Regions from separate parts of the Treponema sp. OMZ 790 genome, predicted to be linked through region 2. Evidence: riboswitches for the same ligand, from Rfam matches in the RefSeq annotation. Region 2 holds a riboswitch; the other holds the start of a gene.
The links. A riboswitch is a leader RNA that binds a small molecule or an ion and turns the genes downstream of it on or off. The one in region 2 is predicted to bind cobalamin.

Region 1: it holds a riboswitch for cobalamin, as region 2 does, so the genes downstream of both, E4O01_RS00740 (ABC transporter substrate-binding protein) here and E4O01_RS09585 (Glu/Leu/Phe/Val family dehydrogenase) in region 2, are expected to answer to the same signal.

Annotation. Positions count from the first base shown of each region.
Region 1 is NZ_CP051201.1:170,682-176,555, reverse strand. Features, by position in the region: gene prtP (dentilisin complex serine proteinase subunit PrtP) at 1-823, opposite strand, end outside; gene prcA (dentilisin complex subunit PrcA) at 834-2,741, opposite strand; gene prcB (dentilisin complex subunit PrcB) at 2,823-3,350, opposite strand; cobalamin riboswitch at 3,506-3,689, shown strand; gene E4O01_RS00740 (ABC transporter substrate-binding protein) at 3,850-4,845, shown strand; gene E4O01_RS00735 (FecCD family ABC transporter permease) at 4,847-5,874, shown strand, end outside.
Region 2 is NZ_CP051201.1:1,959,392-1,965,265, reverse strand. Features, by position in the region: gene E4O01_RS09590 (MGH1-like glycoside hydrolase domain-containing protein) at 1-856, shown strand, start outside; gene E4O01_RS09585 (Glu/Leu/Phe/Val family dehydrogenase) at 853-2,094, opposite strand; cobalamin riboswitch at 2,503-2,693, opposite strand; gene E4O01_RS09580 (formate/nitrite transporter family protein) at 2,802-3,638, shown strand; gene E4O01_RS09575 (NAD(P)-dependent oxidoreductase) at 3,695-4,573, shown strand; gene E4O01_RS09570 (orotate phosphoribosyltransferase) at 4,585-5,289, shown strand; gene E4O01_RS09565 (flagellin N-terminal helical domain-containing protein) at 5,355-5,874, opposite strand, start outside.

The sequences.
Region 1 (5,874 bases), 1.3 Mb from region 2:
CTACGCCTGCAATACCCGTACCGTTATTACCTCTGGCGGCAATTGTGCCTGAACAGTGGGTTCCGTGAGCGCCCTTATCCCAGTTTTGCCCTATGGGTATGTCGGTAAAAGGATTTCCGCTACCGATAAAGGCTCCATTTGGTGCTGTAGCGCAGGACTTTGCATATAAGACTATGGAGTTACCGTGTTCATCTTTAAAATCTTTATGGGTCATGTTTATACCCGTATCGATAATACCTGCAACTACGGTTTTATTCCCATATCCGATTTCTCTATATGCTCTTAGAGCCTCGGTTATCGAAAGCCCGTAATCGGAATTATTTGCTATAGGGTCATCCAAATAGTTTCCGTCCATAAGACCGTAGGTTCCTTCACCGGCAGGGTCTACAGGCTGACTATTTTGATTATTTACCTTAGCACCGTCGGGCTCTGAAACCTTATAATCATGTTCTGCCGAAAGAACCCCCTTTATTGAAGCTGCAAGGGATAGATTCTTTTTATTGTTTCCTTCTTTATTGAGATACCAGTAGGTAAAACCCGTACCTGTAAGAGAAATATTTCCCTTGACTGCAAAACCCTTTTCTTCAAAAAGAGCCTTATCAAAACCGTCCCTTGTCTTAACGATAAAGAACCCGTCAACTATATCTTCATCTTTTGGTGCATAATTTGCACCGTCAGGCAATTCAATTGAAGGTGAATTTGCTGATCCTCCCGTAAATCCGTTTGAACCCGTTCCGGTATTATCAATACCTCCGGTATTCATTCCTAAATTACAGGAAGAAACAAGCAAAGCTATTGCCGTTAAAAAAAATATTTTCTTCATATCAAACCTCCTATTCCGTTATCACGAAGGTAAATCTGCCGTTTACGGCATTGGAACCGCTTGACCGGTTGTTGCCCATAGACCTTGATTGATTGGTTCCATACATTTTAACTATTCTTAAAGCCCTGTCATCATTTAAACTATAAGGACTTTCCCCCCAATCCTGTATATCCCATTGGTAGTTTACACCTGCTTGATATTCCATGGGAGCGCCTTTAGCTACATTAAAATTAGGTATTTTTACAAATTTAGCGGTAATGGTGATAAGGCCGGCAGCAGAGTCAACCTTTATAAGGTCATCAAGGCCGGTAATTCCGTAATAGTTTTGTAGCGGCGCAGCGAGGTGTTGCTTATATGAAAAACGCTTAACGCCGCCCGGAGCGAACCCTATGGTATCAATAAGAATATCCGGGCCCGTAGTAGTATTACCGCCGCCTATACCGACGGTAACACCGTCAAATACATAGCGGAATTTTGAGCCGAATACAGGCTCACCCTGTCCGTCAAGAATCAATATACCAAGATCACACCAATCGGCCTCTTCCTTAGCTAAGAGCTTGGGGTTACTTATCTTACAGGAGTAGGATATGTCTGAGGCTTGGGCAATAGGAACCTGTTTACGGTTCTTAGGCTCTTCCAAGGTGTAGGTAAAGGATTCCATAATCTTACCGGTAAGCACTCCGGATTCCAAATTGCCGTTTGCAGTAAAGGCCCTAATCTTATACTCGTACTCCTTACCTTCTTCAAGCTCCGAAGATGTATCAAAACCTTGATGTGCACCCCAGCCGGGCCCGGTTTCCGTTTTCTGTTCATTGTAATGAGTCCTGCTCACAAATTTAAACTCATCACTTGAACCTGCATCTTTACGATAAAGGTCAAAACCTATAATAGGAATCTTAGCAGAAGTAGTCTTATCAACAACTTGGAAAACAACAACTGCCATATAAGAGGAATTTTCACCTCCGATGGGCATTAAGGCAGAAGGATTTAAGCCGCTCTCGGCACTTAATTGAACCAACCCCTGATCAGGGTCTGCCGAAAAGGTATTATTTGTAAAGGGAACCCTTTCCATAAGTATAAAAGGATTTTCAAATTTTGCATTTGAAAGCGGATTTCCTGCCGGAGTTTTATTAAATTTTACCGGGATGTGTTTTTCGACCCTGTTATTTGCGATATCGTAACCTACTATCACAAGTTCCGTATCGCCGTTAGGCAATGAAGCATGTTCTATGTTAAAAACATATTCCGACTTAAAAATTCCGTCACTAGGGTCAGAATCGGCAGTGTAATCCCCGTAAATACCGCTTGAACCTGAAGGAACAGCTCCTATTCCGAGCTTTGCCCCAAAACCGCTCCAAGCAACATCTTCTACAGCACCTACCTCAGAAGTAAATTCTACATAAACTTTTTTTTCTGTATCGGTTATCGTATAACCGTCGGTTATATCCGATCCGCCCGCATTTTCAATTGTTACCCTAGAGACATGGGGGGGGGTAACACCTCTTGTTATCTGTCCATGTTTAAATTGGAGCATCGTAAAATTTTGGCCGTCTGTTTCGCTTACATAATAATTCTCAATAAGGGAACCGGCCCACTTTCCTTTTTGCCCCAAGAGATGAAAGTTATAATTCTTTTTTGGACTTACTTTTGCAGTAACTTTTCCATTAGTTACAGATAGAGGATGGGTAACCTGTTTACCGGTAGAAGAATCAAAAACTAGCAGTTGTGTACCTGTAACTACAGTACCGCTTACAGAATCTACAACACATACTTCAACCTTGACGGCATCGGCCGGAACAGGATATGGATCCGGAACCAATACGGAAGGCGGTGACGGCTTTTGAGGACATGAACCCAAGAAAAGCACCAACACCAGAAGACCGAATAACGCCTTAGCGTTCCATTTTTTTTGTGACATAAAGTCCCTCCTATTAATTTTATTTTTAAAGCAAGCCGTTAAAAATACTTGCTTTTTTTTACACAAGAATCGATTTATAAATTAAAACTCTATTATCCCGTATCCCCCCTTGTAATCGCCTCTAACCTCAATAAAAATATCGTCAGAAGGCTCAGCCTCTGCTAAAACTATCACATAAGGATGAGTAAAAGCCTGTGTGACCATATCCTTAGGCCCCGGAGCAGATATTTCAAAAACAAGTTTTATAGTTTTACCCGTCTTTATTGCAGACACAGGAAAAACAGAATAACCGCCGGTGTTAAATGGTCCTGCTGCCGCAATGACAACCGCTCTTTTTGAAAAATCCACTATTGGGGCTTTTGCGGAATTTCCATATAAAACGGAATAAAAATTATCCAGCTCTTTTTGTGTCCTTATAATTGAAGAAAGTCCCGGCTTAAAATTACTTCCTTGACTCAAAATTTCATAGCCTATCTCTAAGGCGGAACTACTGTTGTCCTTAAATGTTTTATCTGATTTGGATTCCGGAATTTCGGAAAATTGCTTGGGAGGAGTTTTACAGCCAAACAAACTTAAAAAGATAAGTAAAAATACGATATAATACTTCATATAAAGAGTCTACCACAATTAGTTCTATTCAGCAAGATTTTTTTTCTTATTTTTAAAAAAAAATCATTAAAATTATAAAATAAATCTTTGTTCTATTATAAGAGATATAAAATTAAGACTTGACACTGCCTTATAAAAACATTAAAATTGCTTTTAACATTTCAAACCCTGCAGGTGCCGAAATTCGGTTAAAAGGGAAGTACGGTGTAATTCCGTCACGGTCCCGCCGCTGTAAGAGAAGAGTCTTTTTAAAATATGTCACTCGAGAGGAATCGGGGAAGGCTTAAAAAGATGATGAAGCTCGAAGTCAGAATACCTGCCTGTAGAGGGCTTAAACCTTGTGCTTTACGAGCGATAAAGTACCGGACGCTTGAAGGAACTTATAGCCTTTTTGTTTTCTCTATAAACTAATAAGATCCCCAAAGTATCTTTGTACCTGCTGCATAAACTCAAGTCTTTTAAGTTTGAAACCGTAAAATTAACACATTTGGGGGGAAGTATGAAAAAAACTTTTTTTTACTCACTACTGCTAATATCGGCAGTTTCGGTTTTTTTAGGGTGCAGTCCTAAAGAAAATCAATCACAAAATTCCGGCAAAACGATGCCGAAAGCGGATGGACAGTATTATCCTGTAACAATCACGACTTATAACTATGCGGCAGAACCTATCGAGCTTACATTTGAAAAAGCCCCTGAAAAAGTCGCTGCCTTTTACCAAAGCCCGATAGAAACTATGCTTGCACTCGGACTTTCAGACAAACTCATTTTAGCTGTCGGTCTTGATGATCCTGTAAAAGATGAATTTAAAGAAGCTTTTAGCAAAGTAGATTACCGTGACAAACGCCCTACAAAAGAAGAGGTTATCGACATGGAGCCCGATTTTATTTTTGCATGGTCATCTTTATTCGGCGAAAAACGTTATGGGGATGTAAATTTTTGGCATGATAGAGGTACAAAAACCTATATATGGCAAAATTCCGGCTTAAAAAAACAGGATTCTCTCGAAAATGAATATCAGGATATTCTTAACATAGGTAAAATTTTCAATGTAGAAGACAAAGCGCAATCGATTGTCGATAAGATGAAAGGCGAAATTGAGGCAGCAAAAAAACATGTTGAAGGAAAAACAAAAGTAAAGGCTATAATAATTGAGGTAGAAAAAGAAGGGCAATACCGTGTTTATGGAGAAAAAACAATCGGCGGACAAATTGCGATGCAAATCGGGGCAGACCTTGTGGGCAAAGAAAAAAACGGCATAGGAAAAGAGGAGCTTATAGAGCTTAACCCGGATGTTATATTTACCGTTTATTTTGGAGACTATATTGAAAAAGATCAATCTATAGAAATGCTGACAAAAGATAAAGCCTTACAAAGCATAGCAGCTCTTCAAAATAAAAAAGTTTTCCCGATTAATTTAAGTGAAGTTTATGCAAGCGGCATAAGAACCTATGACGGAATAAAGACTATCATTTCAGGTCTATATCCTGACCTATAATATGCAAAACAATAAAACCAAGGTGCTGAAAATAATTTTTATATCTTCAGCACTTCTTTTTCTTTTGGCGGGACTTCTACTCTCAATAATCCTATCGGTAGGATTCGGAGCCGTAAATATAGTGCCCGCCGATATTTTAAAAATCGCTCAATATAAAATCTTCGGAATAGGCAGCCTTGAAGGAGTAAAAAAATCTACTGTAGATATCGTTTGGATTGTAAGGATGCCTAGAATTATCTTAGCCTGTCTTACCGGTATGGGATTGGCTTTAACGGGGGTTGTAATGCAGGCTATCGTAAAAAACTCGTTGGCAGATCCTTATATATTGGGTATTTCTTCAGGGGCTTCTCTTGGAGCAACCTTGGCTATTGCCCTGGGGATAGGAGCAAGTCTGGGCCCCAATTATGTAGGCTTGTCTGCTTGTTTTTCTGCATTCGGTGCATCTGTAATTGTGATGACAGCTGCAAATATAAACGGCAGAGCCAATTCCGTAAAATTATTAATGGCCGGAATCGCTATAAGTACAATATTTTCGGCATTTTCTTCATTCATAGTTTTTACTACAAAAAACAGAGAAGCTATACGAAGTATTTCTTTTTGGCTGATGGGAGGTTTCGGAGGAGCAAAATGGGAAAATTTAGGCTTATTATCCGTTATCGTATTTTTGAGCATTTTTGCCTTTATGACGCAATACAGAACTCTTAATTTAATGCTCCTGGGCGACAGCGTATCAATTACCTTAGGTAAAGACTTACATATTTACCGCCAAATCTACCTTTTAATGTGTTCTGCAGTTATAGGATTTTTGGTATATAATGCAGGTATTATAGGCTTTATAGGACTCATAGTACCTCATATTGCAAGAATATTTTGGGGGACTAATCATAAAAACATAATACCGGCTTCAGTATTAATCGGTGCTATCATTCTTGTTTGGGCGGATGTACTTGCCCGATCAATCTCTTCTCTTGGAGAAATCCCTGTAGGAGTAGTCATATCCCTTGTAGGAGCCCCTGTATTTTTATATTT
Region 2 (5,874 bases):
TTATATGTCAGCTTTGGGGGATATACTAAACGATAAAGAAATAGACTTTCAGTATAAGAGGATGTATTTTACGATAAAAACCAGAATCAACTCCATGATGTGGAATGAAGAAGACGGTTTTTATTATGACCTTGATTCTGAAGGCAATCAAATAAAGAAAAAGACCATTGCCGGCTTTTGGCCAATGCTTGCAGAAATTCCCAATGAGGATAAGGCGGCTCTTTTGGTGGATCATCTATCTAATCCGAAAACCTTCGGTGTGGATCATCCTTTTCCAAGCCTTGCTGCCGATGAGCCTGAATATGATGAGACGGGTAACGGCGCATGCGGCAGTGTATTTCCTATTTTGAATTTTGTGGTCGTAAAGGGCCTTGAAAAATACAACCGCTGGGAGATAGCGCGGGAATGTGTTATAAGACACCTTTACTATGTGCTTGAAACCCTTTCGCCTGCAGGAAATTCCAAAAAACAGGGTTTTTTGTGGGAGGCCTATTCTCCCGTAAAAGAGGGTCCTGCTCAATGGAAGGGAAAACCGGCCTTTCCGCGTAAACAATATCTGTTGGGGGTAGGGCTTTCTACAATCAGCTTGATGATCGAAAACGTTATCGGGCTTTCGATAAGTCTTCCGCGTAAGACTGTAAACTGGACTGTTCCTAATCTTGAAGTAATGGGTATAGAAAACTTAAGCCTTAAGCGGAACTTGATTACCATTCTTTCTTCTAAGAGCCAAAGAGGCTGGGAAATACACATGGAAAGCGAAAAGCTTTATTATTTTACCATAAATATCCTAAACGAAAAGAAAAAGACCCTGCCTATTCCGTCGGGTAAGTGTTCAATGCTGATAGATAAGCTTTAAATTATATTTAAGGCCTTTTGGGTTTCTACAAGTTCCTTTAAGGCCTTAATATAGGCTGCCTTTCTTAAGCTTACTTTATAAGTTTCTTTTACATCCCATACCAGTCTAAAAGCTTCAATCATTTTGTTTTCCAGCCGGTTGTTCACTTCTTCTTCGGTCCAGTAAAGCCCTTGCAGGTTTTGCACCCATTCAAAGTATGATACAATTACCCCTCCCGCGTTGGCAAGAACATCGGGGACGCAGATAATATTCTTTTTTTCGAGAATTTCATCGGCTTCCGGAGTTACAGGGCCGTTTGCGGCTTCAATTATTATATAGGCCTTAATATTGCGAGCATTTTTTTCGCTTATCTGATTTTCGAGGGCTGCCGGAACCAAAATATCGGCTTTAAGTTCTAAAAGTTCTTCATTGGTTATTCTTTTAAAATCGCCTTCAAAAGAATCAAGCCTTTTTCCTTCCTTTTTGTGTTTTAAAAGTTTAGGAATGTCTAAGCCTTTTTCGCTGGAGACAGCTCCGCTTACATCGCTTACTGCGATTACCTTGGCTCCGTCTTTATAAAAAAGATCTGCTGTAACTCCGCCGACATTTCCAAGACCTTGAATGACTACACTTTGGTCTTTTAAGTTTTTATTAAGTTTTTTTAAAATTTCCCTTGCTGCAAAAAGAACTCCTCGGCCTGTGGCTTCTACTCTTCCTTTCGAGCCGCCGAGAGGAAGAGGTTTTCCTGTAACGACTGCGGGGGTGAACTCCCCTGCATAGCTGCTGTAGGTATCGACTATCCAAGACATAATTTTTGCATTTGTTCCCACATCCGGGGCCGGTATATCTTTTTTGGGGCCTATAAAAGCCGCAATGCGATTTGTGTAGCCCCTTGTCAGTTTTTCAAGTTCCGGTTCGGAAAGATTTGAAGGGTTTACGCAGATGCCTCCCTTACCGCCTCCGTAGGGAATGTCGGCGACGGCACATTTAAAGGTCATCCATGCGGCAAGAGAGCGCACTTCATCAATATTTACATCTTGATGAAATCTTATTCCTCCCTTTGCAGGGCCGCGTAGTGTAGAATGTTGAACCCTGTAGCCGTTGAATACTTTTATACTCCCGTTATCCATTTTTACCGGAATCGAAACATGTATTTCTCTTTCGGGGTTTAAAAGAGATATATAATCGTTCTCGGTAAGACCGGCTGTTTTTGCGGCTTCCTTTATTGTGTTCAAAAGTTTTTGGTATGTGCCCGCCATAAATATTCTCCCATAAAAACTTTTTGCAGTAAATATCAGAGCCTTACGGCTCTGTTCTGCAAGGAAATTTTTCATCGTATCCGCTAAAGCGGATAGCGAATCAATTTGCGAAAAAAGTTTATTAGGAATTATACATTAAAAGCCTTGTTTGTGAAAGTTATTTAGGTGGAAAAGTTTGAATTTCAGCTAAAAAAAGAAAACGATTTCGGTCCGCAAAGGGTTCCGATTTCCTCAAAATGTACACCCAAGGGTATCAATCGGATGTACTCAAGGCTAAAACGAAGAAAAACTTGACAAAATCTTCACTAAGAGCCTAAGGAGCAATAGAGGAAACAAATATGATTAACACGATAAATTTTGCTGCAACTCTTGAGTCCAAGCAGAGTGCTGCACGGGTAAAACTTACATCTTACCCTCATAGTCATTGGCAGGTCTTACGGCTCGGAGGTCATCATTGATTTTCGCCTTCCCGGAATAATACCAGTGGCATGCTTGAAAAACAACTCTCTCACTTACGTCAGCCGGACTGCTCAGGATTCACACCTGATTCCCTTTTCACCACTTTATTAAAAAAAGGCACCAAGACCGAAATCGTAATTTAGAGTAAGTCTATACTTTTACAAAAAAGATGTCAAGACACTAAAATTGGTATTGATAATTGAAAAATAAGCTGTTCTATGATATAATCGGCTTATGGAGGGGAGTGTATGTCTGAAAAAATGTATTGTGATCCGGCTGAGATCTTGGAAGTTACTGTGCAAAAGGGTATTGCAAAGGCTTCAACCCCTGTGTGGAAGCTGCTTTGCTTAGGTTTTTTGGCAGGTGTTTTTATTGCCTTTGCTTCGGAAGGCTCTAATATGGCAGCCTTCGGACTCTTTGCCAAGCCTGAAACTTACGGCCTTGGTAAATTTGTTGCAGGCCTTATCTTTCCTGTGGGGCTTATGCTTGTCCTCCTTGCAGGGGCTGAACTTTTTACAGGGAATAACTTGATAATTGCCGGCGTTTTAGAAAAAAGGGTAAAACTTTCTGCGATGCTGAAAAACTGGCTTGCAGTTTATATCGGGAATTTTATCGGCTCTGTTTTTCTTGCCTTTTTAATCGTAAAGAGCGGACAGCTTTCAAGCGGCGGAAGCCTTTTGGGAGGGATTACAATAAAAATCGCTTACGGGAAGGTTTCTCTTTCGTTTGCTCAGGCTGTTTTTTTAGGCATTATGTGTAACTGGCTGGTTTGTCTTGCCGTCTGGCTTTGTTATGGGGCTAAGGATATGACAGGAAAACTGCTTGCCTCTTTTTTTCCGATTTGGCTTTTTATAACTTCGGGTTTTGAGCACAGTGTTGCAAACATGTACTATATTCCCGCCGGGATTTTATCGAAAAACGTGCCGGCCTATGTTTCTGCATCAGGACTTTCAGCTGAGGCTATTGCGAGTTTAAATTGGCTTAATTTTTTTGTAAAGAATTTAATACCCGTTACTCTAGGAAACATAATAGGCGGAGCCTTTTTTGTCGGAACTTTTTATTGGATTTGCTATAAGAAAAAATAGATTTGATAAATCGGAAGTTGCAGCTTCCTGCAAAAATTTTTTATATAAGGAGAATTATGAAAGTAGAAAATTGTGATGTAGGCTTTATAGGCCTCGGTGTTATGGGAAAAAGCATGGCCGAACGATTAAGATCGGCCGGAGCTAAGATGCACGTTTTTACGCGCACAAAAAAATCTGCCGAAGAGATTCTTTCAAAGGGTGCACTTTGGTATGATGACCCGGCAAGTCTTGCGCCGAATTGTAAAATTATCTTTACCATTGTCGGCTATCCGCAAGATGTTGAACAAACATATTTCGGAGAAAAGGGTTTATTAAACACTGCAAAGCCCGGAACAATCTTTGTAGATATGACAACTTCAAGTCCGATCTTGGCAAAAAAGATTTACGATGAGGCAAAGAAAAAAGAATGTTTTTCCGTTGATGCTCCCGTTTCGGGCGGAGACATAGGGGCTAAAAACGGAACCCTTTCGATTATGGCCGGAGGGGATGAATCTGCCTTTAAAGAGCTGGATCCTTTCTTTGCCTGTATGGGAAAAACTTGGGCATTGCAGGGCAGTGCCGGGGCAGGGCAGCACACCAAGATGGCAAACCAAATAGCCGTAGCCGCAAACCTTTTCGGTGCGGTCGAAGCCGTCTGCTATGCAGAAGCCGCAGGCCTTGATCCTCAAAAAATGCTTTCGGCTATCGGAGGCGGAGCTGCCGGAAGCTGGCAGATTTTAAACAACGGGCCTAAGATGCTTCAAAAGGACTTTGCTCCCGGCTTTTACATTAAACACTTTTTAAAGGATTTAAACATAACCTTAAATGTTGCAAAAGAACTCAAACTTCACATTCCCGTTTTGGAACTTGCACAAAATTTCTTTAACAAGATGAATGAAGAAGGCTATGCCGAAAAAGGAACGCAGGCAATTTACGAATACTATAAGACCATTTAAAGGAAAATTTTATGCACAAAGATGAACAAAAAATTAAAGAGGTTCAAACAAAATACGGGTCCCTTCTTGCTAAAACGGCATTTGAGTTAGGAGCCCTAAAACTTTCGCCTAATGACCCTTTTACTTGGGCTTCAGGATACAGGATGCCCATTTATAACGACAACCGCCGCTTTTTGGCCAAGCCTGAAATGCGCCGCGCTATAGCCGAAGCCTTTGCAGAACTCTTAAAAGCTGTTGACTTTGATCCCGAATGGCTTGCAGGAACTGCTACTGCCGGCATCCCTCATTCCGTAAGCTTAGGCGACATCTTACAAAAAAGCGTTTCCTATGTGCGCTCAGGCGGAAAAGATCACGGTTTAAAAAATCAAATCGAGGGCTTGGGTGCCGATCCCGATTATAAGGGTGCCGGAGTCCTTGTGGTCGAAGATTTAATTTCGACAGGGGGAAGCTCCATAAAGGCCGTTGAGGCTGTGCGCAATGCAAACGGAAAGGTTCCCTTTTGTTTTGCCATCTTTTCTTACGGATTTGCAGAAGCCGAAAAAGCCTTTGCCGGGCTGAATCCTCCTTGTATTCCGGTTACTATTTTAAACTACGATATTATGCTGGATGAGGCCGTAAAGCAAAACTATATAAGCGAAGAGAATAAAAAGAGCTTGGCCGAGTGGAGGCTTGATCCCTTCGGTTGGGGCGAAAAGCACGGCTTCCCAAAGGCCTAAAAATGACAGACAAATAAAAAAGCGGTTCTTTTTCAGAACCGCTTTTCCGTCAAACTGTTTACAGCTTACCTTAACAAGGTCATGACACTTTGAGTTGCCTGATTTGCCTGTGCAAGCATTGCTGTACCGGACTGTGTGAGAATCTGGTTTTTGGTATAATCTACCATCTCCTTAGCCATGTCTACGTCACGGATTCGTGATTCGGAGGCTTGGAGGTTTTCTGCTGCGATATTGATACCTACAACAGTGAGCTCAAGTCTGTTCTGGTATGCACCAAGGTCAGCTCTTTGTTTGTTGATTTTCTTGATGGCTTCATCAAGGGTACCGATAGCGCGGTTGGCTTTTTCGGGTGTCTCGATAGTCATAATCGTTTCATCTCCGATATTGCGAACGCCGAGAGCCTTAGCTGTCATTGTTCCAATGTAAGCCCTTGTTCTCTGATCCATGTTGGCACCGATGTGGAACCACATAGAAGCAGTAACGGTGTTTTCTCCGGTTTCTCGAGCAAATCTTCCGGTAAGCATATTCATACCGTTGAACTGTGCATGGCTTGCAATTCGGTCTACTTCAGCGATGAGCTGAGAT